2 regions of the Streptomyces sp. NPDC104096 genome follow, and region 2 is predicted to be linked to the other one. Evidence: riboswitches for the same ligand, from Rfam matches in the RefSeq annotation. Region 2 holds a riboswitch; the other holds the start of a gene.
The links. Region 2 has a riboswitch for glycine ahead of gcvT (glycine cleavage system aminomethyltransferase GcvT). Riboswitches for the same ligand answer to the same signal wherever they lie in the genome.

Region 1 (12,967 bases), on a different contig from region 2:
CGGACTCGGTCGGCTCGATCATCAGCGTCCCGGCCACCGGGAACGACATCGTCGGCGCGTGGAAGCCGTAGTCGATCAGCCGCTTGGCGACGTCGTCGACGCTCACGCCGGTCGCCTTGGTCAGCGGCCGCAGGTCGATGATGCACTCGTGCGCGACCAGACCGCCGGGTCCGGTGTAGAGCACCGGGTAGTGCGGCTCCAGGCGCTTGGCGATGTAGTTGGCGGAGAGCACCGCCACCTGCGTGGCCCGCTTGAGCCCCTCGCCGCCCATCAGGCGGACGTACGCCCACGAGATCGGCAGGATGCCCGCGGAACCCCACGGGGCCGCCGAGATCGGGCCGACACCGGTCTCCGGACCGGCCGCGGGCTGCATCGGGTGGTTCGGCAGGTACGGCGCGAGGTGCGACCGTACGGCCACGGGGCCGACGCCGGGACCGCCGCCGCCGTGCGGGATGCAGAACGTCTTGTGCAGGTTCAGGTGCGAGACGTCGCCGCCGAAGTACCCCGGCTTGGCGAGCCCCACGAGCGCGTTGAGGTTGGCCCCGTCGACGTAGACCTGGCCGCCCGCCTCGTGCACCTGCGCGCAGATGTCGGCGACGTGCTCCTCGAACACACCGTGCGTGGAGGGGTACGTGATCATCAGCACCGACAGCCGCTCGCGGTGCTGCTCGATCTTCGCCCGGAGGTCCTCGACGTCGATCTCGCCGTCCTCGGCGGTCTTCACGACGACGACCTTCATGCCGGCCATGACGGCGCTGGCGGCGTTGGTGCCGTGCGCGGAGGACGGGATCAGGCAGACGGTCCGCTGGTCGTCGCCGTTGGCCCGGTGGTAGCCGCGCACCGCGAGCAGACCGGCCAGCTCGCCCTGCGAACCGGCGTTGGGCTGGAGGGACACCTTGTCGTAGCCGGTGACCTCGGCGAGCCGCTCCTCCAGCTCACGGATCAGCGTGAGGTAGCCCTGCGCCTGCTCGGCGGGCGCGAAGGGGTGCAGCTGGCCGAACTCGGGCCAGGTGACCGGCTCCATCTCGGTGGTCGCGTTGAGCTTCATGGTGCAGGAGCCCAGCGGGATCATGCCCCGGTCGAGCGCGTAGTCGCGGTCGGAGAGCCTGCGCAGGTAGCGCAGCATCGCGGTCTCCGAGCGGTGCTGGTGGAAGACCGGGTGGGTCAGGTAGGCGTCGGTGCGCAGCTGCGCGGCCGGCAGGGCCTCCTCGGTGACCGCGTCCAGCGCCTCGATGTCGGCCTCGACCCCGAACGCCGTCCACACGGCGGCGAGCTGCGCGCGCGTGGTGGTCTCGTCGCAGGACAGGGACACCCGGTCGGCGTCGACGAGGTGCAGGTTGACCCCGCGCTCGCGGGCGGCGGCCACGGTCTCGGCGGCCCGGCCCGGGACCCGCGCGGTGAGCGTGTCGAAGAACGCGCCGTGCACGACCTCGACACCGCCGGCGGTGAGGCCCGCCGCGAGCAGCGTGGCGTAGCGGTGGGTGCGGGCGGCGATCGCCTTCAGACCGTCGGGCCCGTGGTAGACCGCGTACATGCCCGCCATCACGGCGAGCAGCACCTGCGCGGTGCAGATGTTGCTGGTCGCCTTCTCCCGGCGGATGTGCTGCTCACGCGTCTGAAGAGCGAGGCGGTAGGCCCGGTTGCCGTCGGCGTCGACGGAGACGCCCACGAGACGGCCGGGCAGGCTGCGCGCGAACTTCTCGTGCACCGCCATGTAGCCGGCGTGCGGTCCGCCGAAGCCCATCGGCACGCCGAAGCGCTGGGTCGTGCCGACCGCGATGTCCGCGCCCAGCTCGCCCGGCGAGGTGAGCAGCGTCAGCGCGAGCAGGTCGGCGGCGACCGTGACCAGCGCGCCCAGCCCGTGGGCCTGGTCGATGACCGGCTTGAGGTCGCGCACGGCACCGGAGGCGCCCGGGTACTGGAGGAGCACGCCGTTGATCTCGCGCTCGGCGATCTCGGCGGGGATGCCCTCGCTGAGGTCGGCGACGAGCACCTCGACGCCGGTCGGCTCGGCGCGGGTCTCGATCACGGCGATGGTCTGCGGCAGAGCGTCCGCGTCGACCAGGAACAGGCCCTTCTTGTTCTTGCCCATGCGCAGCGACAGCGCCATCGCCTCGGCGGCGGCCGTGCCCTCGTCCAGCAGCGAGGCGCCGGAGGTCGGCAGCCCGGTGAGTTCGGCGACCATGGTCTGGAAGTTCAGCAGGGCTTCCAGACGGCCCTGCGAGATCTCCGGCTGGTACGGCGTGTACGCCGTGTACCAGGCCGGGTTCTCCATCACGTTGCGCAGGATGACGGGCGGCGTGAAGGTCCCGTAGTAGCCGAGACCGATCATCGAGCCGAGGACCTGGTTGCGGTCGGCCAGGGAGCGCAGCTCGGCCAGCACCTCGGCCTCGGTGCGCGCGCCCGGCAGGTCGAGGGCGTCGGCGTTCTTGATCACATCCGGCACCGCGGCCGCTGTGAGGTCGTCCAGCGAGCCGTAGCCGACGTGGGCGAGCATCTTGGCCCGCGCCTCGTGGTCGGGCCCGATGTGGCGCTGCTCGAACGGGATGCCCTGTTCGAGTTCGAAGAGCGGGGTGCGGTGGGCGGTCATTGCGGAGGCCTCCTGGTCTGACGCGACCTGCGAGGGGCACCCTGGCGCGGGTACCCGGACGGCCTCCCCCTCTGTCATCTCAACCTGAGAGCTTCACCGGATCGCCCGCATCGGGGTCACCGGCTTTCACCGTCGGTGAGGACGCGGGTCGTCGACACCCGTCCTGCTTTCCAGAGTGACCTCGTCCGTGCGGTACGTGTGCCTGAGAGATTCCGGGGAGGATTTGCTCCTTCGGCGCCTCCGGTGATGTCCGGAGGACTCTCCCGCGCGGGGTCAGCAGCCGCTTGCCAGACTACCAGCGAGGTCAACGTGGGAGTCTTCGAGTGGCCGCCTTCCTGAATGTGCTCTTTTGTAGTGCTTACGGATGAGTTTGCGACCTGGAGGAGGGACCGTGCAGACCGATATCGATCCGCGCAACCTGATCGGCCGCAAGGCGTTCGACCGCAACGGCACCAAGATCGGCACCGTCGACGAGGTGTACCTCGACGACGCGACCGGCATACCGGAGTGGGCAGCCATACGTACCGGCCTGTTCTCGAGGGACGCTTTCGTTCCGCTCGAGCCCAGTGAACTGGTCGAGGGCGCGCTGCGCGTCCCGTTCGACCGCACTCTGATCAAGGACGCCCCCGACTTCGGCGTCGGTCGTCACCTCTCCCCCGAGCAGGAACTCCAGCTCTACCACCACTACGGCCTCGACATCGCCGCCCCGCCCCCCTTCCCTGACCGCGACTTCGGCAAGCTGGCCGGTCCGGACGAGCCCTGACGCCGCCACCCCGCCCTGCCGCCCCGGCGACACCGCGCGCCCGGCTTCCCGCCTGGACAGACACCCCGCACGTCGGCCGAGGCCGACGGAGCGCGTACGGACCACCCACGGGATGCGCTCGCGGGCGAGCGGACGGTAGCCCTGGAGCGCTTCCGCGGCCGGGCAGCTGGGACCGGCCCGTTCGGGACAACCGGAACCCGGACCGTTCCGGACAGCCGGGACCCCGCCCCGTCAGGCCCCCGAGCCCGCCGTCAGCCGGCCGCGCGCTCCGCAGCGGTGGACGCCTCTCCGTCCAGCCCCTCTCCGTCCACCGCCTCTCCGTCCAACGGCTCCTCGTCCAGCGGCTCCCCCTCCGCCACCTCCTCCTCGGCACCGCGGACCGCTCCCGGGAGCTCGGCCTCCGCCGGTCTTCGCCGTACCAGCGGCAGCGGATCCGCCGGTTCCAGGTCGGGGTCGTCGATCAGGAAGGTCCGCACCCGGCCGGGTGCGGAGTCGGGCGTCTCGAACCGGACGGTGACCCGGCCCAGGCCGCTGCCCTGCACCCACCCGTGCCCGTGCTCGGCATGCCGTACGTCGTGTCCAGCCGGCCAGTGCCGCTCGACCGGCTCCGCCGGCTGCGGCACGGACTCGTCCGCGGTCGCCTCCTCCTCCGCCTCGGCCGCCTGCTCGCCGGCCGCCTGCGCGAACAGGTCCTCCTGTGTGTAGTCGGCCAGCCCGGTCACCCCCACCCCGAGCAGTCGTACGCCGCCCGTGGTGTCCACGGAATCGAGCAGCCGGGCCGCCGCCTCGCGCACGACGGCCGGATCGTCGGTGGGGCCGCGCAGCGTCTCGGACCGGGTCAGGGTGGAGAAGTCGTACCGCCGTACCTTCAGCACGATGGTCCGCCCGGACAGACCGGCCCGGCGCAACCGCCCCACGCACCGGTCGGCCAGCCGCGCCACCTCGAACCCCACCCTGAGCCGGTCGTGGATGTCCACGTCGTACGTGTCCTCGACCGACACCGACTTGGCCTCCCGCTCGGCCACCACGGGCCGGTCGTCGCGCGCCAGCGCCATCGCGTACAGCGCGTGGCCGTGCGCCTTGCCCAGCAGCCGGACGAGCTCGTCCTCGCCGGCCCCGGCGATCTCGTCGACCGTGGTGATCCCGGCCCGCCGCAGATGGTCGCCGGTGGCCGGACCGACGCCCGGCAGGATCCGCACCGGCATGGGCCCGAGCAGCGCCCGCTCGGTACCCGGCTCGATCAGCACCAGACCGTCCGGCTTGGCCCGCTCGGAGGCGATCTTCGCCAGCATCTTCGACGCGGCCAGCCCCACGGACCCCGTGAGCCCCGTCACCGCCCGTATGTCGGCGCGCAGCTTCACCCCCGCCGACCGGGCCGACTCGGTGTCCGAGGCCGCCCCACCGGCCTCCAGGTCCACGAACGCCTCGTCCAGGCTCAGCGGCTCCACCAACGGCGACAGCGCCCGCAGCAGCCCCATCACCTGCTCGCTGATCGAACGGTAGAACCCGAAGCGGGGCACGAGGTAGGCCGCGTTCGGCACCAGCCGACGGGCCTGAGCCGTGGGCATCGCCGAGTTGACGCCAAAGACCCGTGCCTCGTACGAAGCGGTCGCCACCACCCCGCGCGGCCCGATCCCGCCGACGACGACGGCCTTCCCGCGCAGGCTCGGCTTGGACGCCTGCTCCGCCGAGGCGAAGAAGGCGTCCATGTCGAGATGCAGGATCGTGGGCGCGGTTCTCACATCTCCGATGCTCCCCTACGCCACTGACAATGCCCTCGCGCGGCGCCGGGGCGGACCTCAGACGGCCCGGTTGCGCCGCCGCGCCAGTTCGTCGGCCGGGTTGGGGCCGACCAGGGTCTCCCCGGTGTCGATCCGCTCCCCGTGCAGCTGCGACAGGGCGCTCTCCACGTCCCGCCACACCACGCCCACGGCGATCCCGAAGACGCCCTGCCCGCCCTGGAGCAGCGCGTGGACCTCGTCGGGCGAGGTGCACTCGTACACCGTCGCGCCGTCGCTCATCAGCGTCATGCGCTCCAGGTCGCTGAAGCCCCGCTCCTTCAGGTGCCGCACGGCGGTACGGATGTTCTGCAACGACACCCCGGTGTCGAGGAACCGCTTGACGATCTTCAGGACGACCACGTCGCGGAAGCTGTACAGCCGCTGCGTCCCGGACCCGTGGGCGGGGCGCACACTCGGCTCGACCAGGCCGGTACGGGCCCAGTAGTCGAGCTGCCGGTAGGTGATACCGGCGGCCGCGCAGGCCGTCGGGCCCCGATAGCCGATCTGCTCGGACGCCATGGACGTCGCCCCTCCGCTGCTCGGCACTGCCGAAGGCCGCTGCGGAGCATGGTCGGCCACCTGGCCGTGAAGCGGGTACGGACCGCTCGCCCCGAAACCGCGTCCGGGGGCACCCCCAGCCATACCGCCGCCGCTGCTGCTCACGCCGACCTCCGTCCTTGACCTGCCTCCTCGACGGTAGGCAGTCACCAGGGGTGCGTCAACGATCGCCACACTCGGCACGCCGAGTGATAATCACCCTAGGAGTGGTTTCCCGTACCCCACCGCGGGGAAAGGCTAGCCGAATGCTCTCCGGCGGAGCCGCAGGACGCACTCACTGGCCGCTGGCAATTGCCGCCGCCGTGGCGCGCCACCCGACCGGGGCGACGCGCCCGCGCAGCGCCTACTGGCTGCTGCTGCCGAAGTCCTCGGGTGAGATCTGGTCGAGGAACTCGCGGAACTTCTCCACCTCGTCCTCCTGCTCGTCCGGGATCGCGATCCCCGCGTCGTCCAGGACCGTGTCACTGCCGTAGATCGGCGTCCCGGTACGCAGCGCCAGCGCTATGGCATCGGACGGACGGGCACTGACCTCGACCCCGCTGGCGAACACCAGCTCCGCGTAGAAGACGCCCTCACGCAGGTCCGTGATGCGCACTTCGGTGAGCTCCTGGCCGACGGCTTCGAGCACGTCCTTGAACAGGTCGTGGGTCAGCGGTCGCGCGGGGGCCATGCCCTGCTGGGCGAAAGCGATCGCCGTCGCCTCCCCCGGCCCGATCCAGATAGGGAGGTAACGGTCGCCTCCCACTTCACGCAGGAGCACGATCGGTTGGTTGGAGGGCATTTCGACCCGGACACCTACGACATCGAGCTCGTTCACACAGCAACCCTAGGCCGTGCCCGGGATGTTTGGGTAGTCGGACCGGGAACGGGCGCCCGATCACGCCGTCCGGGAGGCCCGGCTCTCAGGGCAGCCGGACCCCGAGCGCGGTCTGCACCAGCGCCGCGTGCAGCCTCGTCGTGAGCCCCGCGAGCTCCTTGGTGCGGTCCTCGGCGTGTGCCCTGGTCTGCGGGTTGCGGTGCCGCCTGAGCGGGGCCACCACCTGGTCCACCAGCCCGGCCTCGCGGTCCGCGGCGGCCTTCATGAGCCTCAGATGGCGGGGTTCGATCCCGAACCGCCCCAGCTCGACGACGAGCGAGGCGACCGTGACCGCCTCGGCGTCGTACACTCCGCCCTCCAGCGGGGTGATGAGCCCGTAGGACTGCCACTCCTCCAGCTCGCGTTCACCGACCTCCGCGGCTGCGAGCAGCTCGGCCCGCCCGATCCGGGCCGCGGTGAGGCCGTCGGAGACCTCCGGGGCGGCCTCGCCCTCGCGCTGGCGCCCCAGCGCGGGCAGCCGTACGGCCTCCCCGCGCTCCATGGCGTCCAGGTGCTCACGGATCACCTTGAGCGGCAGATAGTGGTCGCGCTGCATCCTCAGGACATGGCCGAGACGCTCGACATCCTTGATGCTGAACTTGCGATACCCCGAAGGGGTCCGCTGCGGCTCGATGAGGCCCTCCGACTCCAGGAATCGGATCTTGGAGATGGTGACCTCGGGGAACTCCTCGCGCAGCGTGTTCAGCACCGAGCCGATGCTCATCAGCCCGCTGTCCGCCTCGGCGGTGCCGTACCCGGCACCGCCGCCCGGTGTTCGAAGCATGGACCTTCCCTGGGGGTCCCCCCGGACGCAGCGTCCGGGGGAGGGTCAGTAGCCTCGCTGGCTCGCGTAGAAGACCAGCCGGTACTTGCCGATCTGCACCTCGTCGCCGTTGGCCAGCGGGACCTCGTCGATCCGCTCACGGTTGACGTACGTGCCGTTGAGGCTGCCCACGTCGGCGACCGTGAACGTGCCGTCCTGGCCACGCCGGAACTCCACGTGCCGACGCGACACCGTCACGTCGTCGAGGAAGATGTCGCTCTGCGGGTGCCGCCCCGCCGTGGTCAGCTCGCCGTCCAGGAGGAAGCGGCTGCCCGAGTTCGGGCCCCGGCGCACCACCAGGAGCGCGGAACCCAGCGGCAGTGCGTCGACGGCCGCCTGCGCCTCGGGGGACAGCGCCGGCACCGACGTCTGGCCGGTGACCTCGGCGTCGTAGGCCTCGATCCCCGAGATCGAGATCGTGGACGTCGTCTCGGACGCCCGCTCGGGCGTCAGACCGGGGCGCAGCGGTGCGCCACAGTTGGAACAGAAGCGGCTGTTCTCGCCGTTGCGGTTACCGCACCTCGTACACACCAGGGCCGACACGGAAAACCCTCCACCCGAACTTGAGGTTGACGGTTGCCCGAAACCTATGCCGCCGGACTGGGCAGGGTCAACTGACGCCGCGCCCTGACCGCCGGAGACGTCACCACCCGGGCCAGCCACCTGGTCCCGGAACAACGGCCGCTGGCCGTCCGCGTCGGGCTGTGCGCGATGGCGAGCGGTCGCGTTGTCGCTACCTTCTCGAGCGCTCTTGCCGAACAACTTCGCAAACAACTTCACGGGCGATTCCCCTTGACCGAAACAGACCCGCCCGTGGGGCAGGACGAACCCTGACTCAATACACCGGTCGACCCGGACATCTTCACAACGTCCGTATCCACCAGACAGTTTCCACCACGCACCACCCATTCGGTGCGCCGACCCCCCGCAACCTGATGCCCTGGGCCGACGACCCCCATGCACCCCCGGTTCACTGGGAGGACGACCGAGCGTAGTCAGGCCGCTCCGCCGCCCGCAAGGCATTCACGACGATCTTGCTCGAACGCTCGACGGTAACCGTGGCCTGCTCCTTCTCCAGTGTCTGCACCACGCCTCCAGGGATGTTGAGCGCCGGTTCGAGATCCTGCGGCTTGCCGATGACAGTGAAACGATACGGAGCGTTGATCTTGTTCCCGTCGACGCTCACACTCTTCCCGGACTCTGTCAGATACGTGCCTGCGACCACGCGCACCCCGTTCACCTGGATCGCCTCCGCGCCGGCCGCGCGCAGCTCCTGGATCGCGTCGAGCAGCATGTCCGCCTGGACCGTCCCCTTCGTGTCCTCGATCGTCATCGTGATACCGGGCCCCTGCGCGGCCACCGTGCCCGCGAGGATGCCGAGTTGCCGCTCCTTCTCGAGCGTCTGCTTACGGGCCTCCTCGGCCTGGTCGGAGCTGTTCTCCAGCTCGTCGCGCTGCTTCTCGAGACCTTGCTTCTCGTCCTCAAGACGCTGAGTGCGGTCATCCAGTTCATCGAGGATACGAACAAGATCCTCCTGACGTGCGCCGCGCAGCGCGCTGTCGCTGTCGCTGTTCGACGCCACCTGCACCGCCAGACCGAAGCCGAGACCGAACAGCAGCACGGCCACGATGAGTTGGGCCCGCGACAGGCGCGGCGGCCACAGTCCCTGCACCAGCCGCTGCCGACCGGACAGCCCAGGCTCTGCCGCCGTCTCGGTCGGCTGCTCGGCCTGGGCAGGCTGCGCGGGCACCTCGTCGGGCAGTTCCCTGCGCAGCCCGTGCTCGGGCCGGGACCACTCCGGCTGCGGCCGGGGCGGCTCGGGTCGAGGCCGCGGTTGCTCCGGCTGCGGACGGGACCACTCCGGCCGGGGCTGCGGCCGCTGTATCAGGGGGCGTTCGGGCTCGGGCCGACGCGGCTCCGGCCGCTGCTGCGCAGGCCCCGGCCGCTCGGGCTCGGGCTCGACCCGACGCTGCTCGGGCTGCCGCCAGTCCGGCCGGGGCCGCCCGGACTCGAGCGGACGCGGCTCAGGCTGAGACCGCTCAGGCTGAGACCGCTCAGGCTGCGGTCGCTCAGGCTGCGGTCGCTCAGGTTCGAGCTCGGGCCGACGCGGCTCGGGCTGGCGCCGCTCCACCTCGGACCGAAGCTGGCGCAACCGCTCGAGCTCGGGCCGCCGCTGCTGCGCAGGCCCCGGCCGCTCGGGCTCGGACTCGGCCCGACGCTGCTCGGACTGCCGCCCCTCGGGCTCAGGCTCCGGGCGCCGCTGCTCAGGCTCGGCCCGCTCGGACTCGGGCTCGGCCTCGGGCCGAAGCTGCTCAGGTCGACGCTGCTCAAGCTCGGGCTGCTCGGACTCGGGCCCGCGCGGCTCCGGCTGTTCGTCCTGGTTGCTCATCGTCGGTCTCACGCCCGGAACACGTGCCGACGGATGGCCGCGGCATTGGAGAAGATGCGGATGCCGAGGACGACCACGACACCCGTGGACAGCTGGGCGCCCACGCCCAACTTGTCGCCCAGGAAGACGATCAGCGCCGCGACGACCACGTTCGACAGGAACGACACGACGAACACCTTGTCGTCGAAGATCCCGTCGAGCATGGCCCGCAGACCTCCGAAGACGGCGTCGAGCGCCGCCACGACGGCGATCGGCAGATAAGGCTCGACGACCGCCGGAACCTCAGGGCGGACCAAAAGGCCGGCCACGACTCCCACGACGAGGCCCAGTACGGCGATCACGATGTGCCCTTCTCGGATATCGGCTGTGCTGTACGTACGATCACACTCGGTGCGGCCGGCAGCCGGAGGTCGCTCTCCGTGGAGATGGCGGTCCGGATGCCGTAGTTCTCCTGCAAGGCGTTCAGGTACAGGCCGTCTGCACTGTCCTGGAACTTGGTGCTCAGCCGCTTCCCGTCCCCCACCGCCAGCACCGCGTAAGGCGGCACCAGCGGCCTGTTGTCGACCAGTATCGCGTCCCCCGCGGCCCGGATCGCCGACAGTGCCGTCAGCCGCTGTCCGTTGATGGAGATCGCCTCGGCGCCCGACTCCCACAGCCCGTTGACCACCCGCTGCATGTCCCGGTCGCGCACCCGCCCGGTGTCGGAGAACCCGGAGGTCTCGCGCGGGTCGCCGTCTCCTCCGGTGGTGGCCTCCTTGGCGTCGTCCACGACCAGTTTCACGCCGGGCCCGTGCACCTCGGAGGCGCCCGAGAGAATACCCACCAGTTCGGCCCGGCTGTCGCCGCCGTCGTCGCGGAGCGCCTCCCGCTGCCGTGCGCCCACGTCGTCCCGGAGCTCGTCGACGGTGCCCTCCAGCTCGTCCGCCGCCTTCGTCTCACGGTCGATACGGTCGATCAGCTCCTGGCGCTCCTTGGCCACGACCGGAGCCGCGATCCGGGCCTGCGCCGCGCCGACCGTCACGACCAGCGCGGCGAGCACCAGACCGCCGGCGAGACCCAGCTTCGCGCTCAGCGTCCGGGGCAGGCCACCGCCGCCCTCGGCCTTCTTGCGGGCGGCTGCCTCGGCGTATCCGTCGTCCAGGCTGTGATCCATGACGTTGGTGAGCAGCGACATGGACGCGTCCGGACGCGACGGGCGCGTGAATGTACTCCGAACGGGGGGCTCCTGCGGCATGCCGCACATCGTCGCATGTCGCGACCCGTACCTCCGAACGGCCCCTCCGACGTGCCGGACAGGCCCCCTCGGGGACACTTGTCCGGCACGCCCACGTACCGGGACGTCAGCGGCCGGCGCTGTCCACGACCGCCGCCCACTCGTCGAGCAGGGCCTGCGCGGAGGCGTCGTCCGGCCCTTCCGCCCACAGATGGGTGACGGCCTCGGCCGGATCGGGCAGCACCATCACCCAACGCCCGTCGGTCTCCACGACCCGCACCCCGTCCGTGGTGTCCACGAAGCGGTCTCCCGCCTCCTCGACCACACGGCGCATCACCAGTCCCTTGACGGCCCACGGAGTCGCCAGATCACGCTTGAGGACGTGCGCCCTCGGGATCCGCGCGTCGATCTGGCTCAGCGTGAGCTGTGTCCGGGCCACCAAACCGATCAGTCGTACGAAGGCCGCGGTGCCGTCGAAGACGCTGCTGAACTCGGGGACGATGAATCCGCCCTTGCCGTCCCCACCGAAGATGGTCGTCTCGTCCCGTCCGACCCGGGTCAGGTCGTCGGGCGAGGTCGTCGTCCACTCCACCTGGGTCCCGTGGTAGGCGGCCACCTGCTCGGCGATGCGGGTCGTGGTCACCGGCAGGGCCACCCGACCGCTGCGCCGCTCCGCGGCCACGAGGTCGAGCATCACCAGCAGCGCCCGGTCGTCCTCCACGATCCGCCCCTTCTCGTCGACGAGCGAGAGCCGCTCGCCGACCGGGTCGAACCGCACGCCGAAAGCGGCCCTGGAGGACGCGACGATCTCACCGAGCCTGACCAGGCCCGCCCGCCGCACCTCGGCGCTCTCCGTCGGCCGGGACTCGTCCAGACCGGGGTTGATGGTCAGCGAGTCCACGCCCAGCTTGCCGAGCAGGCTGGGCAGGACGAGACCCGCCGAGCCGTTCGACGCGTCGACGACGACCTTGAGCCCGGACTCGGCGATACCGGTCGTGTCGACGTTCCGCAGCAGGGACCCCGTGTACGAGTCGAACACGCTGGCCGGGAAGTACAGGTCCCCGATCTCTCCCGGGAACGCACGCCGGTACTCCTGCCGCGCGAACACCCGGTCGAGCTTGCGCTGGCTGGCCTGGGACAGGTCCGCTCCCTGTCCGTCGAAGAACATGATGTCGACGGAGTCCGGCACACCCGGCGAGGTCCTGATCATGATCCCGCCCGCACTGCCGCGCGCGGTCTGCTGCCGGGCGACCGGCAGGGGCACGTTCTCCAGGTCGCGGACGTCGATGGCACTGGCCTGCAAAGCGGAGATGACGGCCCGCTTCAGCGCGCGGGCACCACGGGAGTGGTCACGGGCCGTGGTGACCGTGGCGCCCTTCTTCAGCGTCGTCGCATAGGCCCCGGCGAGGCGTACGGCGAGCTCGGGCGTGATCTCGACGTTCAGGATCCCGGACACCCCGCGCGCGCCGAACAGATTCGCCTGTCCCCGCGACTCCCAGATCACCGATGTGTTGACGAAGGCGCCGGCCTCGATGGTCTTGAACGGGTAGACCCGCACATTGCCCTGCACGATCGATTCTTCACCGATCAGGCACTCGTCACCGATGACCGCGCCGTCCTCGATCCTGGCGGCCCGCATGATGTCGGTGTTCTTGCCGACCACACAGCCGCGCAGATTGCTGTGCTGACCGACGTACACGTTGTCGTGCACCACGGCCCGGTGCATGAAGGCTCCGGTCTTCACCACGACGTTCGAGCCCACGACGGTGTGCTCGCGGATCTCGGCACCGGCTTCGACCTTGGCGTAGTCACCGATGTAGAGGGGGCCCCGGAGAACGGCGTCGGGATGTACCTCGGCGCCCTCGGCCACCCATACGCCCGGGGAGATCTCGAACCCGTCGAGTTCGACGTCGACCTTGCCCTCGAGGACGTCCGCCTGCGCCTTCACATAGCTCTCGTGAGTACCGACGTCCTCCCAGTAGCCCTCGGCGATA
Region 2 (15,652 bases):
TCCGCGCGCCGTCCACCGTGCGCTGCTGGCGCTCCTTGAACTCCTCGCTCGCGGCGATCTTGAAGGAGACCGCCTTGGCGGCGATCACGTGCTCCAGCGGACCGCCCTGGAAGCCCGGGAAGACCGAGGAGTTCAGCTTCTTCGCGAACTCCTTCTTCGCCAGGATGATGCCGCCGCGGGGGCCGCCGAGGGTCTTGTGCGTGGTGGAGGTGACCACGTCCGCGAACGGGACCGGGTTCGGGTGCAGACCCGCCGCGACCAGGCCCGCGAAGTGCGCCATGTCGACCCACAGGTAGGCCTCGACCTCGTCCGCGATCCGGCGGAACTCGGCGAAGTCCAGCTGCCGCGGGTACGCCGACCAGCCCGCGATGATCACCTTCGGGCGGTGCTCCTTGGCGAGCCGCTCGACCTCGGCCATGTCGACCAGGCCGGCCTCGTCCACGTGGTACGCGACCACGTGGAACTGCTTGCCGGAGAAGTTCAGCCGCATCCCGTGGGTCAGGTGGCCGCCGTGGGCCAGGTCCAGGCCGAGGACGGTGTCCCCGGGCTGGGCCAGCGCGAACAGCGCGGCCTGGTTGGCGGAGGCGCCCGAGTGGGGCTGCACGTTGGCGTACTCGGCGCCGAACAGCTCCTTGACCCGGTCGATGGCGATCTGCTCGGTGACGTCGACGTGCTCGCAGCCGCCGTAGTAGCGGCGGCCCGGGTAGCCCTCGGCGTACTTGTTGGTCAGGACCGAGCCCTGGGCCTCCATCACCGCGACCGGCGCGAAGTTCTCGGAGGCGATCATCTCCAGGGTGGACTGCTGGCGGCGCAGCTCGGCGTCGACCGCGGCGGCGACGTCCGGGTCGAGCTCGTGCAGGGGGGTGTTCATGAGCGACATGTGTCCGTGACTCCTCAGCCGGCGGAAAAGGCGGTGTACTCGTCGGCGGAGAGCAGGTCGGCCGGCTCGCCCGTGACGCGCACCTTGAACAGCCAGCCGCCCTCGAACGGCGCCGAGTTCACCAGCGACGGGTCGTTCACCACGTCCTCGTTGACCTCGGTGATCTCGCCGTCGACCGGGGAGTACAGGTCGCTGACCGACTTGGTCGACTCCAGCTCGCCGCAGGTCTCGCCCGCGGCCACCGTGTCACCGACCTCCGGGAGCTGTACGAAGACGACATCGCCGAGCGCGTTGGCCGCGTGCTCCGTGATGCCGACCGTCGAGACGCCGTCCTCGGCGCCCGACAGCCACTCGTGCTCCTTGCTGTAGCGCAGCTGCTGGGGGTTGCTCATGGCCTGAATTCTCCTGTACGCGGGGAAGTGCTGCTGAAAGGGGGACGACAGAAACCGCAGGTGGGCAGCGGAAAGTGCGCCGTGTCACATGCGGCTGCGCTCAGTGTCTACTTCTGGCGCTTGTAGAACGGCAGTGCCACGACCTCGTAGGGCTCGTGAGTGCCCCGGATGTCCACGCCGACACCGGCCGTGCCCGGCACCGCGTGCGCCGCGTCGACGTACGCCATGGCGATCGGCTTGCCCAGCGTGGGGGACGGGGCGCCGGAGGTGACCTCGCCGATCACCTCGCCGCCGGAGACGACCGCGAACCCGGCGCGCGGGATGCGGCGGCCCTCGGCGACCAGGCCGACCAGGACGCGCGGAGGGTTGTCCTGGGCGCGGGCGGCCGCCTCGGTCAGCGCCTCGCGGCCCACGAAGTCGCCCTCCTTCTCGAACTTCACGACCCGGCCGAGCCCGGCGTCGAAGGGCGTCAGGGAGGTGGTCAGCTCGTGCCCGTACAGCGGCATGCCCGCCTCGAGACGAAGCGTGTCCCGGCAGGACAGGCCGCACGGGACCAGCCCGACGGGCGCGCCCGCCTCGGTCAGCGCCTGCCACAGCCGCTCCGCGTCGGCCGGGGCCACGAACAGCTCGAAGCCGTCCTCGCCGGTGTAGCCGGTGCGCGCGATGAGGGCGGGGACGCCCGCGACGGTGCCGGGCAGGCCCGCGTAGTACTTCAGGCCGTCGAGGTCGGCGTCGGTGAGGGACTTGAGGATGCCGGGGGACTCCGGGCCCTGGACGGCGATCAGCGCGTAGGCGTCGCGGTCGTCGCGGACCTCGGCGTCGAAGCCGGCCGCGCGCTCCACCAGCGCGTCGAGCACGATCTGCGCGTTGGAGGCGTTGGCGACCACCATGTACTCGGTCTCGGCCAGCCGGTAGACGATCAGGTCGTCCAGGATGCCGCCGTCGGCCCGGCAGATCATCGTGTAGCGGGCGCGCCCGACGCCGACGGAGGCGATGTTGCCGACCAGGGCGTGGTTCAGCAGCTGCGCGGCCTGCGGGCCGGTCACCGTGATCTCACCCATGTGCGAGAGGTCGAACAGACCTGCCCTCGTGCGCACCGCGGTGTGCTCGTCACGCTCGGAGCCGTAGCGCAGGGGCATGTCCCAGCCGGCGAAGTCGGTCATGGTCGCGCCGAGCGAACGGTGCAGGGCGTCGAGCGCGGTGTGACGGGGTGGCGTGCTGCTGCTCATCGGACGGTCGTCTCCCGGGGCGATGGGTACCCCGCGCGGGAGCGAATCCGAGCACGGGGAAGGGCGAGGTCGTTCCTCCCCATCTGTCATCGGAACCTGAGAGGTTCGTCATGACCACCTGGGGTCACGACTTGCACCTTGGGTGGGACCGCTGTCGCAACGGTCCGCTTTTCAGATGTGCCTCGCCCACGCGGTAACGGTGCCTGAGAGATTCAAGGGAGGGACTTGCTCCTTCGGCGCCCCGGGCAGCACTGCTGCCGGGAACTCTCCCGCGCGGATTCAAACGGCCGGTATGCAGTTGGCGGGCACATCATTGCACGCCTCGTCGCGCCGGGGGCAGGCCCGCCTCGCCTCCCCGGGGGGCGGGCCCGCCGGGGAGGCGGCTGTGACCGCCTTGTGGCGGAACGGGCACGAAATTTCGAAGCGCCGCGCATTACCTTCTCTTTACGCTCAGTGGGGAAAGGACTTACCTGACCCCAGGGGAGGACGATCACGGTGAACAGGATCACGGCGTACGTGGCCGGCTCGGCCGCCGCGCTGCCCAAGCAGACCGCTGCCCCGGCGGTCGAGACGCGCGCCCCGCGGCCCGCACCGGTCGTCCGCGATCTGCGCGAGCGCTCCGGGCACAGCCCGCACGGACTGGTCTTCGGCCCCCACGACGTGGTCGTGGTCACCGGCCTGCCCGGCAGCGGCAAGTCCACGCTGATGCGGCGGGCGGTACGGGGAGTCGGCGTCGACTCCCAGGACACCCGCGACCGCTGGGACGACCGGGCGCCGCGCTTCCTGCCGTACGCCGTCTACCGCCCGCTCGTCCGCCTCGCCCACTACGCCGGACTGCGCAGGGCCCTGCGCGCGGGCGGGGGAGTCGTCGTGCACGACTGCGGCACCCAGGCCTGGGTGCGCGACTGGCTGGCCCGCGCGGCCCGCCGCCGGGGCGGCACCCTGCACCTGCTGCTGCTCGACGTCACCCCGTCCGCGGCGCTGGCCGGCCAGCGCGACCGGGGCCGCGGTGTGTCGCGCTACGCCTTCCTGCGCCACCGCCGCGCGGCCGCCCGACTGCTGCACGCCGTGGAGAAGGGCGCACTGCCCGGGGGCTGCACCTCGGCGATCCTGCTGGACCGCGACGCGGCGGACGTCCTGCGCCGGATCGACTTCGCCCCCTGACAGGTGCCGCCGTCGACCGGTCCCGGGGGCGATCCGTCCCGGGGACGATCCCGGGCGGGCCCGTACCGGTTAGCCTTTCAGCCACAGCAGCGGTTCCCAGCAGGCGGTAGAGAGATGGACTTCCCGGCGGACCTTCCCGCGGACCTTCCCGCGGGCTTCCCCGCACAGGCGCACCCCCATCCGCACGGCGGATGGCCCGGCAACGAACTGGAGGAGGTGCTCTCCGCCTCGCTCGGCGTCCCGACGGCCGGCGGCCGGATCCTCGAGGTCCTCGGCCGCAGCTTCGTCTGGGTGCCGCTGCCCAACGGCGGCGGCCCGCACAGCGGCCCCCTCGACCTGCCCTCGCTGGAGATCGAGGGCCAGGTGTACGTGCCGGTCTTCAGCTCCGAGGAGCAGTTCCGCCAGGTCGTCGGCACGCACATGTCGTTCACCGTCGCGCCCGCGGTGGAGTTCGCCCGCGGGCTGCCGCCGCAGGCCGGCCTCATCGTGAACCCCGACGGCGTGGTGGGCATCCCGCTGCCGCCGCAGGCCGTGGCGGAACTGTGCCGCAGCGGGCGGACCCCGCTGGACGGGTTCGCGAGCGGCGGCCGGGTGCGGCTGTTCGAGCCGGACTGGCAGGACGACCCGGTGGACTTCCTCGCCGCGGCCTCGGCCGAGTTCGCCGACACCGGGGTCGTCCTGACGGCCCGTCGCTGTCTGGCCGAGGTCGAGACCGGTGAGCCCGTGCTGTTCGTCGGGGTCGAGCTGTCCCGGTGGGAGGGCGACCTGCGGGTCCTGCCGATGGACGCGCTCGGCCGGGCGCTGGCCCGGGCCGCCGTCCGGTGGCCGGTGAACCTCGTCCTGCTCGACGTGGTCGAGGACCCGGTGACGGACTGGATGCGGGAGCGGGTCCGCCCGTTCTACCAGCGCGGCCACTGACCGCGGGTTCGAACACCGGACGCCGGCCACCGGCCATCGGACACCGACCAGTGGCCACCGGCCCCCGGTGTCCCCCGGCCGTCCCGGCCCCGGGCAACAACCTGCGAACTCCTGGGCGGCTGTTGCCGACTCCGCCGCCTAAGGTGGTTTCATATCCAAGGCCACGTTTCTCGAAGGGGCGGTAAAGGGTGAGCGCGAGCGGCACTGCCGCGACCGGGCAGGTCGAGCACATGCTGCGCCAGGTGACGCCCGGGCGTTACGACGCCTACGAGGCGCTGCTGCGCGCGCTCGCGACCCCGTCCTCCGGCCAGGTCTGGATGCTGCTGTGGCACGGCCAGGCCGGCTCGCCCGACGCCCAGTACGGGAACATGGAGGTCGACGGCTACGGCTACGCGCCGTGCGTCACCTCCGCCCAGGAGCTCTCGGCCAGCGGCTGGAACCGTTCGTACGAGGTCGTGGACGGCCTCGACGTGGCCCGCACCCTCTACCCCGACCACTTCGGTCTCTGGCTGAACCCGCACGCCCCCGGCGGCGGGCTCGGCATCCCCTGGCTCGACCTGCGGCGGATCGCCACGGGTCTGGAGCGCCAGCCGGCCGGCCCGCTGCGGCTGTCCGAACCGGCCGTCGAGATCCCCCAGTTCTACGCCCTGCTCGCGCAGAACGCCCACCGCACCCCGGCGGTGCGCGCGCTGCGCCGCGCCTGGGTGCAGCCGACGCTGGGGGCGCCGTACCTCGTCATCGGTCTCGACGTGTACGACACCTCGCCGGCCGCCGTCGACTCGGTGCGCGCGATGATGCAGCAGTCCATCGGCGCGGTGCCGGACGGGCTGCCGGTGTCCACGGTGGCGATGTCGGACGAGCACGACCCGGTCGTGATGTGGATGCGGGCGGGTGCGCGTCCGTTCTACGACCGCGAGGCCCACGTGCAGGCGCCGGCGGGCGGGTACGGATACCCGCCCACGCCCGGCCGCTACTGACGGCCCATCATCTCAAGGACGCGACGGCGCGCGGTGGCAAGGCCACGTCTTCGCGCGTAGATCAGTACGAAAAAGTGCGGAATGTCCCAATTTTCCGAACTCGTCCGCGTCCGACCCCCGTTACCCACTGTCCGGATAACGGAACCCTCTTGGTGGCATCACGTTTACGCATCCATTCACCGCCAAGTCTGGCGACCGATCGCCCAGGCATTGAAGACTCCCAGACCAGGGGAGTTTCGCCCCTGTGTACGACGGACTGATCACGCCGCTACCGCGGCAAGTGTGGGCCGGCTACCGCCGGTTGAGAGGGGTCCCTGCCAGATGACGGCACCATTGCACGAGCCGACCGCGGATGCGGCCCCGAGCGCGGCCGAAGAAGCGGCGGTTGTCACCGCCGACGCCAAGGCCGTACAGGGTCGTTCCCTGGGCCGGATCGCCTGGGAGCGCCTCAAGCGGGACAAGCTCGCCCTGACGGGCGGCATCGTGGTGCTCGTGCTCATCGCGATAGCCCTGCTCGCGCCGGTGATCACGAGCCTGGTCGGGCAGGACCCCGACGCGTACCACGAGAACCTGATCGACCCGCTGTTCGGCACGCCCACCGGCTCCCTCGGTGGCCTGAGCGGCGACCACCTGCTGGGCGTCGAGCCGGTCAACGGCCGCGACATCTTCGCCCGGATCCTCTACGGGGCCCAGATCTCGCTCCTGGTGGGCTTCCTGTCGGCCGTCGTGGCCGTCGTCCTCGGCACCGTCCTGGGCATCCTCGCCGGATTCTTCGGCGGCTGGGTCGACTCGCTCATCAGCCGGGTCATGGACGGTCTGCTGGCCTTCCCGCAGCTGCTCTTCATCATCGCCCTGGTCTCGGTCATGCCGAACGACATGCTGGGCCTGCACGGCACCGGCGTGCGCGTCTTCGTGATGATCCTGGTCATCGGCTTCTTCGGCTGGCCCTACATCGGCCGCGTGGTGCGCGGCCAGACCCTCTCGCTGCGTGAGCGCGAGTACGTCGAGGCCGCCCGCTCGCTGGGCGCCGGCCAGCTCTACATCCTGTTCAAGGAACTGCTGCCCAACCTGGTCGCGCCGATCATCGTGTACACGACGATGATGATCCCCACGAACATCCTCACCGAGGCCGCGCTCAGCTTCCTGGGCGTGGGCGTGAAGCCGCCCACGGCCTCCTGGGGCCAGATGCTCTCGAACGCGATCGACTACTACGACTCGGACCCCATGTACATGGTGGTGCCCGGCGTAGCGATCTTCATCACCGTTCTGGCCTTCAACCTCTTCGGCGACGGCGTGCGTGACGCGCTGGACCCGAAGGCCTCCCGCTGAACCGCCGTACCCCAAGCGTCCCGTGGCCTCACACGGGGTCTCTCATCAAATCCGGAGGATCCGAGATCGTGACTACCCAACGCGCCTCAGGGCGGCGTAAGCAGGCCATGGCCGCTGCCGCCGCGGTTGCTGCGCTGCTGACCACGGCGGCGTGCGGTGGCGGTGGCGGCACCGACGACAACGGTGGTTCCAAGAACGGCGCCGCCGGCTTCGACGCCGCGAACAACAAGGTCGCCCAGGCCTCGCTGGCCAAGAAGGGCGGCACGCTGAAGTTCGGCGCGGCCCAGGACGCCGACTCGTGGGACACCACGCGTGGCTACTACGGCTTCATGTGGAACTTCTCCCGCTACTACAGCCGCCAGCTGGTCACGAACAAGGCGGAGGCCGGTAAGACCGGTGCCGAGGTGACCGCGGACCTCGCCACGGACGTCGCCAAGGTCACCGACAACGGCAAGACCTACACCTACACGCTGCGCGACGGCGTGAAGTGGGAAGACGGCAAGCCGATCACGTCCAAGGACGTCAAGTACGGCATCGAGCGCGTGTGGGCGCAGGACGTGCTGTCCGGCGGTCCGGTGTACCTGAAGGACGTCCTGGACCCGAAGGGCGCCTACCAGGGCCCCTACAAGGACACGTCCAAGGACAAGCTCGGTCTGAAGGCGATCGACACGCCGGACGACAAGACCATCGTCTTCCACCTGCCGGTGGCGAACTCGGACTTCGAGGAGATGCTGGCCCTGACGTCGGCGTCCCCGGTCCGCCAGGACATGGACACCAAGTCCAAGTACGGCCTGCACCCGTTCTCCTCGGGCCCGTACAAGTTCGAGTCCTACGCCCCGGGCAAGGACCTGACCCTGGTCCGCAACACCTCCTGGGACCAGGCCTCGGACCCGGTCCGCAAGGCCTACCCGGACAAGATCACGGTCAAGTTCTTCTCGAACGCCAACGACCTGGACCAGCGCCTGATCAGCGGTGACCTGGACCTGGACCTGAACCAGACCGGCATGTCGCCGCAGGGCCGCACCACCGCCCTGAAGCAGCACAAGGACAACCTGGACAACCCGGTCTCCGGCTACGTCCGTTACGCGGTCTTCCCGCAGAGCGTGAAGCCGTTCGACAACGCCGAGTGCCGCAAGGCCGTCATCTACGGCGCCGACCACGTCTCGCTGCAGACCGCTCGTGGCGGCCCGGTCGCCGGTGGCGACATCGGCACCAACATGCTCCCGCCGTCCGTCGCGGGCGCCGAGGGCCAGAGCTACGACCCGTACGAGCTCAACGGTGCCAACAAGAACGGCAACGAGGCCAAGGCCAAGGAGGCCCTGAAGGCCTGCGGCAAGCCGAACGGCTTCTCCACCACCATCGCGGTCCGCAACAACAAGCCGGTCGAGGTGGCCACCGCCCAGTCGCTCCAGGCGTCGCTGAAGAAGATCGGCATCACCGCCGAGATCGACCAGTACGACGGCTCGCAGACCACCGGTATCATCGGTAGCCCCGCCAACGTGGCCAAGAAGGGCTACGGCATCATCATCATGGGCTGGGGTCCCGACTTCCCGTCCGTCCAGGGCTTCGGTCTGCCGCTGTGGGACAGCAAGTACATCCTCGACAGCGGTAACTCGAACTACGCGCTGATCAAGGACAAGGCCATCGACGGCCTGTTCGACCAGTACGTCACGACGCTGGACGACGCCGGCAAGACCAAGATCTCGACCGAGATCAACCACAAGGTCATGGAGGGCGCGTACTACCTGCCCTTCGTGTTCGAGAAGTTCATCAACTGGCGGGGTAGCAACCTGGCGAACGTGTACACCACCGATGGCTACAGCGGTATGTACGACTTCGTCAACCTCGGCCTGAAGTCCGCGAAGTAAACCCGGCACACCCGCCGAACGGCACGAAAGGCAGGTGAAGGCCGGCGCGGCGTGATCGCGGGCCACCTGGGGACACCTCCCACGTCCATAAGACAGTGGGGGAGACCTCCGGTGGCCCGTGGTCCGCTGCGGGCCGAGAGCTGTGCTCGCTTACCTCATCAGGCGGCTCTTCGCCGCCGCAGTGATGCTCGTGGTCATCATCATGGTGGTCTTCGGCATCTTCTTCCTTGTCCCCAAGTGGGCGGGCGTCGACGTCGCCACGAGCTTCGTGGGCAAGCAGGCGGACCCCGCGGCCGTCGAAGCCGTGCGGGTGAAGCTGGGCCTGGACGACCCGATCTACCTTCAGGTCTGGGAGTTCTTCAAGGGCATCTTCACCGGTCGCACCTACGCGGCCGGCGGCGATGTCACCCACTGCGCCGCGCCGTGCTTCGGCTACTCCTTCCGCAGCGAGCAGGCCGTCTGGCCGGTGCTCACCGACCGCTTCCCGGTGACCCTGGGTCTCGCGCTCGGTGCCGCCGTCCTGTGGCTGGTCCTCGGTGTCTCGGCGGGTGTCCTCTCCGCGCTCAAGCGGGGCACCCTGTGGGACCGCGGTGCGATGGTCGTCGCCCTCGCGGGTGTCTCCCTCCCCATCTACTTCACGGGCATGCTCGCCCTGGCCGTCTTCGTCTTCGGACTGAAGTGGTTCGACGGCGAGTACGTACCGCTCGACCAGAGCTTCACCGGCTGGTTCGGCGGCATGATCCTGCCCTGGATCACCCTCGCCTTCCTCTACGCGGCGATGTACGCCCGGATCACCCGCGCCACCATGCTGGAGATCCTCGGCGAGGACTACATCCGCACCGCCCGCGCCAAGGGCCTGCGTGAGGGCACCGTCATCGGCAAGCACGCCATGCGCTCCACGATGACCCCCATCCTGACCATGCTCGGCATGGACCTCGGCGCCCTCATCGGCGGCGCGATCCTGACCGAGACCACGTTCAGCCTGCCCGGCCTCGGCCAGGCGGTGCTCAACGGCATCAAGAACCAGGACCTGCCCATCATCCTGGGCGTCACCCTGGTCACCTCGCTGGCTGTGCTGATCGCCAACCTGCTGGTGGACGTCCTGTATGCCGTGATCGACCCTCGAGTGAGGCTGTCATGACCGAACTCAGCAAGAGCGGAGCGGCCGTGGGCGAGCCCACGCCCGCCTCGCCCGCCCCGAGTTCCTTCCTCGAAGTGCGCGACCTGAAGGTGCACTTCCCGACCGACGACGGTCTGGTCAAGTCCGTCGACGGGCTCAGCTTCAAGCTGGAGAAGGGCAAGACGCTCGGCATCGTGGGCGAGTCGGGTTCCGGCAAGTCGGTCACCTCGCTCGGCATCATGGGTCTGCACACCGCGGGCCAGTACGGCAAGCGCAAGGCGCAGATCTCCGGCGAGATCTGGCTGGACGGCACCGAGCTGCTGTCCGCCGACCCCGACCACGTGCGCAAGCTGCGCGGCCGGCAGATGGCGATGATCTTCCAGGACCCGCTGTCCGCGCTGCACCCGTACTACACGATCGGTCAGCAGATCGTGGAGGCGTACCGCATCCACCACAAGGTGGACAAGAAGACCGCCAAGCGCCGGGCCGTCGAGATGCTCGACCGGGTGGGCATCCCCCAGCCGGACAAGCGGGTCGACAGCTACCCGCACGAGTTCTCCGGCGGTATGCGCCAGCGTGCGATGATCGCGATGTCGCTGGTCAACAACCCCGAGCTGCTCATCGCGGACGAGCCGACGACCGCCCTGGACGTGACCGTCCAGGCGCAGATCCTCGACCTCCTCCGGGATCTGCAGAAGGAGTTCGGCTCCGCGATCATCGTCATCACCCACGACCTGGGCGTCGTCGCCGAACTGGCCGACGACATCCTGGTGATGTACGGCGGCCGCTGCGTCGAGCGCGGTCCGGCCGAGAAGGTGTTCTACGAGCCCCGCCACCCCTACACCTGGGGTCTGCTCGGCTCGATGCCGCGTCTCGACCGTGACCAGCAGGAGCGCCTCATCCCGGTCAAGGGCTCCCCGCCCTCCCTGATCAACATCCCGTCCGGCTGCGCCTTCAACCCGCGCTGCCCGTACGCGGACGTCCCCAAGGACAACGTCACCCGCACGGTCCGCCCCGAGCTGACCGAGGTCGGCGGCCAGCACTGGGCCGCCTGCCACATGTCGCAGGAGCAGCGGGAGCGTATCTGGACCGAAGAGATTGCGCCGAAGCTGTGAGCGAGAAACCGAAGGACGCAGCGGTGACGATTCCCGCGCAGAGCACAGGAAGCGGCGCCGGGAACACCGGCGACCGCGAGATCCTGCTGAAGGTGACCGGGCTCCAGAAGCACTTCCCGATCAAGAAGGGCCTGCTCCAGCGGCAGGTCGGTGCGGTGCACGCCGTCGACGGCCTCGACTTCGAGGTCCGCGCCGGTGAGACGCTCGGCGTGGTCGGCGAGTCCGGCTGCGGCAAGTCGACGATGGGCCGGCTGATCACCCGGCTGCTCGAGCCGACCGGCGGCAAGATCGAGTTCGAGGGCAAGGACATCACGCACCTCGGTGTCGGCGGGATGCGTCCGCTGCGCCGCGATGTGCAGATGATCTTCCAGGACCCGTACTCGTCGCTGAACCCGCGCCACACCATCGGCACGATCATCGGCGCTCCCTTCAAGCTCCAGGGCGTCGAGCCCGAGGGCGGCATCAAGAAGGAAGTGCAGCGGCTGCTGTCGGTCGTGGGTCTCAACCCCGAGCACTACAACCGCTACCCGCACGAGTTCTCCGGCGGCCAGCGCCAGCGCATCGGCATCGCCCGCGCGCTCGCGCTCAAGCCGAAGCTGGTCGTGGCCGACGAGCCGGTCTCCGCGCTCGACGTGTCGATCCAGGCGCAGGTCGTCAACCTGCTGGACGACCTCCAGCAGGAACTGGGCCTGACGTACGTGATCATCGCGCACGACCTCTCGGTCGTCCGGCACGTCTCGGACCGCATCGCGGTGATGTACCTCGGCAAGATCGTCGAGCTCGCGGAACGCGACGCGCTGTACAAGGCGCCGATGCACCCGTACACCAAGGCGCTCATGTCGGCCGTGCCGATCCCGGACCCGGCGCGCAAGTCGGCGAAGAGCGAGCGCATCCTGCTCCAGGGCGACGTGCCCTCGCCGATCTCGCCGCCGACCGGCTGCCGGTTCCACACCCGGTGCTGGAAGGCGACGCAGGTCTGCAAGACCACCGAGCCGGTGCTCGTCGAGCTGAAGCCCGGCCAGCGGGTCGCCTGCCACCACCCGGAGAACTTCGAGGACCAGGCACCGCAGGACACCGTGCTGCTGACCGTCGCCAAGGCGGCGGCCGAGCTGGTGGCCGACGAGGTCCTCGCCGAGTCGGCGGCGACGTCGGCGGCGGTGGCGGCCGAGGTGGCCGAGGTGGCCGAGGTGGCCGAGACGGCCGCCCCGGAGCCCGAGGCCCCGGCGGCCGAGACCGGCGAGTCCGAGGCGCCCAAGGGCGCCCAGGACTGACACATCCTCAAGGGGCCCTTCCCGCTGCGCGCGCAGCGGGAAGGGCCCCTTTCGGTTTTCCCCCGTTCCCCCGTTCCCCCGTTCCCCCCGTTTCCCCCGTCCCCCGTTTTCCCCGTCCCCCGTGGAATTGCGGTGCGATGGTTCAGCCGTCAAATTCCCGTTTGTTTATCGGTGAATTACGGCTTCGGGGTGCAGGCGTGCTTGGCCACGCACTCCGAGAAGAACGGGTTGGTCCAGATGACGTCGATGACGCCGTAGTCCTTGTTGACGACGACCCGGCAGTTCGCGCCGTAGTGTTCCTTGCGGATGTTGAACCGGCGGTACTCGACCTTGGGCGTGACGTAGCCGTAGTGCTTCTTCGTGACCTTCAGGGTGTCCGTGACGGTGACGCCCTTGGTGGTCTTCTTGGTCACGTTGCGGTCGACCTTCGCCTCGACCTTGGCGATCCCCCAGTTCACGCTGGTGCCACCGCCCACGGTCCAGCTGGTCGAGCGGCTCGTGGTGGTCTTGAACGAGTACTTCAGGGTCGAGGTCGGACCGGCGTTGTACTTGCCGGCAGTGGAGCCGATCGCCTTGTAGTACGGCGTGCCGTACTTCTCGACGGTGATGAAGGATTCGGTTCCGCAGCTCGCCGGTGCGGCGGAGGCGGCCGTCGGAATCGCCACGGACGCGCCGACCAGGAGTGCCGTGGTCGCGACGACCCGGCCGGCTGTTCCGAACTTGTTCATTCTTTTACCCCGTGTTTTCTTGTGCGCTGTGGCGCTCCATTGCGCTTCGCGCTGGCGAAGCAGAAATTACTCAGCGGGGATGGTGGCCACAAGCGCTTCTCGTGAATGCCGGGGAATCAGTCTCAAGGAATCCTCAATTCTGTTATTCGGGACTCCCGGCGGCACTCCCGGTATGCCGGATTTCTCCGCCCTGTGGAGCGGGAGAAAGGGCCCCCTTCGCCCCGAAACGGTCAAACTTCTGACGCCGTGTGACCTGCGCCACGCCGTGAAGGACCGTCAGGCCTCAACTCGCGGTGACACGTGACGAGTTGGCAAAGTCATGCACATGTTCAATCGGGAGCCCGCAGAGTCGGTCATGTCCGTCTGATCGGAACATGACCCGAAGGGATGACTTATGGCGCTCTCCCGTTCGGCACGACTGGGGGCCCTCGCGACCGCGGCGGCCTCCTTCCTCGTCATCGCCGCCTCTCCCGCCCCCACCCCCGGCGCGGACGGCATCGGCGACACCTACTTCCCGCAGCTCGGCAACGGCGGCTTCGACGCCCGCCACTACGACCTCGACGTGGCGTACGACCCGGCCACCGGCCGCCTGGACGGCCGTACGACCCTCACCGCCCGCGCGACGCAGAACCTCTCGTCCCTGGACCTGGACCTCCAGAAGCTGGCGGTCACGAAGGTCGAGGTGAACGGCAGACGCGCCCGGTTCGCGCGCGAGGCCGACGAGATCCGGATCACCCCGCGCGACGCCCTGCGCAAGGGGCGGACCTTCACGGTCACCGTCACCTACGGAGGCGTTCCCGAACCCCTGGGCGGGCCCATCGTGTTCGGCTCGAACTACGGCTGGATGAAGACCACCGACGGCGTGTTCGTCGCCTGCGAACCCAACGCCGCGTCCACCTGGTTCCCCTCCAGCGACCACCCCGCCGACAAGGCGACCTACGACATCCGGATCCGGGCCCCCAAGGGCCTGACCGCGGTCTCCAACGGCCGGCTCGTCTCCACGTACGACAAGGGCGGCTCGACGTACACCCACTGGCGCGAGACGAAGCCCATGGCGACCTACCTCGCGACCGCGACGGTCGGGAAGTTCGACGTGCGCACCGGGAAGACCCCCGGCGGCATCCCGATCTACGTGGCGATCGACCCGGTCCTGGCGAACGGCAACAACGTCGACGTGTACGCCCTGACCGCCGAGGCCACCGACTACTGGTCGCAGGTCTTCGGGCCGTACCCCTTCGAGGAGACCGGCGCGATCGTCGACGACATGCCCGAGGCGGGCTTCTCCCTGGAGGTGCAGTCGAAGCCGGTCTACTCGGCCGTGCGCAGCGAGTCGACGATCGTGCACGAACTGGCCCACCAGTGGTTCGGCGACTCGGTCTCGGTCGAGCGCTGGAAGGACATCTGGCTCAACGAGGGCTTCGCCACGTACGCCCAGTGGCTGTGGGCGGAGCACCGCGGGACCCGCTCGGCGCACGACTCCTTCCTGGCCGGCTACGACGCCCGCCCCGCCGACTCCGCCTTCTGGCAGACGGTCGTCGCCGACCCGCAGCGCGACACCATGTTCGCCTCGGCCGTCTACCAGCGCGGCGCGATGACGCTCCAGGTGCTGCGCGAGCGCATCGGGGACGACGCCTTCTTCCGGCTGCTTCCGGCCTGGACGAAACTGCACCGCTACGGCAACGCCGACACGGCCGACTTCATCCGGCTGGCGGAGCGGATCTCCGGACGGCAGCTCGATGATCTGTTCCAGACCTGGCTGTTCACGGCAGGGAAACCAACTCTTTGAGCCCTGTGAGCCTCGCTTTGTAAGGTTTACGGTCGCCGCTGGGTGAGAATGGCAGGGTGCTCCAAGAACTGTTCAGCCCCTCCGTCCAGCATCGCCTCGACCTGATCGGCATCTTCGTCTTCGCCATCTCGGGTGCGCTGCTGGCCGTCCGCAAGAACTTCGACGTCTTCGGCATCGCCGTCCTCGCCGAGGTGACCGCGCTGGGCGGAGGGCTGTTCCGGGACCTGATCATCGGCGCGGTGCCGCCCGCCGCCTTCACCGACCTGGGCTATTTCGTCACCCCGCTGCTCGCCGCCCTCCTGGTCGTCTTCCTGCACCCCCACGTGGAGCGCATCCAGACCGGGGTGAACGTCTTCGACGCGGCCGGCCTGGGCCTGTTCTGCGTCACCGGTACGACGAAGGCGTACACCTACGGGCTCGGCCTTCCCCAGTCCGCCGCACTGGGCCTGGCCACCGCCGTCGGCGGCGGTGTGCTGCGCGACGTGCTGGCCAACGAGGTCCCCTCGCTGCTGCGCTGGGACCGCGACCTGTACGCGGTGCCGGCCATGGTCGGCGCCACGATGGTCGCGGTCTGCATCCGCTACGACGCCCTCACACCGACCGCCAGCGGCTTCGCCGCGCTCACTGCCTTCGTGCTGCGCCTGCTCGCGATGAAGTACCACTGGCGAGCGCCGCGTGCGTGGAACCGGCGGTCGACCGTGCGCGAGGAGTAGTGCCGCCGACGGTGCCGGGGTGGCGCCCCACCCGCGCGGACAGCCAGCGGAACGCCGGCACCACCTGCGGCCGCCACAGCGCCATGGTGTGCCCGCCCGCGCTTCTCGGGATGAGCACCACCTGCACGTTCGTCGGCGCGTGCGCGGCCTGGCGCAGCGCGA

Region 1: it holds a riboswitch for glycine, as region 2 does, so the genes downstream of both, gcvP (aminomethyl-transferring glycine dehydrogenase) here and gcvT (glycine cleavage system aminomethyltransferase GcvT) in region 2, are expected to answer to the same signal.

Annotation. Positions count from the first base shown of each region.
Region 1 covers NZ_JBVJMD010000101.1:1,555-14,521, reverse strand. Annotated here, with positions in the region: gene gcvP (aminomethyl-transferring glycine dehydrogenase) at 1-2,590, opposite strand, end outside; glycine riboswitch at 2,771-2,866, opposite strand; gene ACZ60B_RS41295 (PRC-barrel domain-containing protein) at 2,982-3,353, shown strand; gene ACZ60B_RS41290 (DNA polymerase IV) at 3,605-5,095, opposite strand; gene ACZ60B_RS41285 (MerR family transcriptional regulator) at 5,153-5,797, opposite strand; gene ACZ60B_RS41280 (bifunctional nuclease family protein) at 6,036-6,509, opposite strand; gene ftsR (transcriptional regulator FtsR) at 6,595-7,332, opposite strand; gene ACZ60B_RS41270 (FHA domain-containing protein) at 7,378-8,280, opposite strand; gene ACZ60B_RS41265 (DUF881 domain-containing protein) at 8,342-9,121, opposite strand; gene ACZ60B_RS41260 (small basic family protein) at 9,769-10,101, opposite strand; gene ACZ60B_RS41255 (DUF881 domain-containing protein) at 10,098-10,934, opposite strand; gene ACZ60B_RS41250 (mannose-1-phosphate guanyltransferase) at 11,101-12,967, opposite strand, start outside.
Region 2 covers NZ_JBVJMD010000023.1:52,404-68,055, forward strand. Annotated here, with positions in the region: gene ACZ60B_RS23200 (serine hydroxymethyltransferase) at 1-880, opposite strand, end outside; gene gcvH (glycine cleavage system protein GcvH) at 895-1,272, opposite strand; gene gcvT (glycine cleavage system aminomethyltransferase GcvT) at 1,380-2,501, opposite strand; glycine riboswitch at 2,575-2,682, opposite strand; glycine riboswitch at 2,683-2,783, opposite strand; gene ACZ60B_RS23215 (AAA family ATPase) at 2,991-3,665, shown strand; gene ACZ60B_RS23220 (enhanced serine sensitivity protein SseB) at 3,780-4,583, shown strand; gene ACZ60B_RS23225 (enhanced serine sensitivity protein SseB C-terminal domain-containing protein) at 4,772-5,560, shown strand; gene ACZ60B_RS23230 (ABC transporter permease) at 5,882-6,889, shown strand; gene ACZ60B_RS23235 (ABC transporter substrate-binding protein) at 6,958-8,757, shown strand; gene ACZ60B_RS23240 (ABC transporter permease subunit) at 8,900-9,898, shown strand; gene ACZ60B_RS23245 (ABC transporter ATP-binding protein) at 9,895-10,992, shown strand; gene ACZ60B_RS23250 (ABC transporter ATP-binding protein) at 11,016-12,263, shown strand; gene ACZ60B_RS23255 (hypothetical protein) at 12,440-12,991, opposite strand; gene ACZ60B_RS23260 (M1 family metallopeptidase) at 13,386-14,777, shown strand; gene ACZ60B_RS23265 (trimeric intracellular cation channel family protein) at 14,834-15,490, shown strand; gene ACZ60B_RS23270 (alpha/beta hydrolase) at 15,399-15,652, opposite strand, start outside.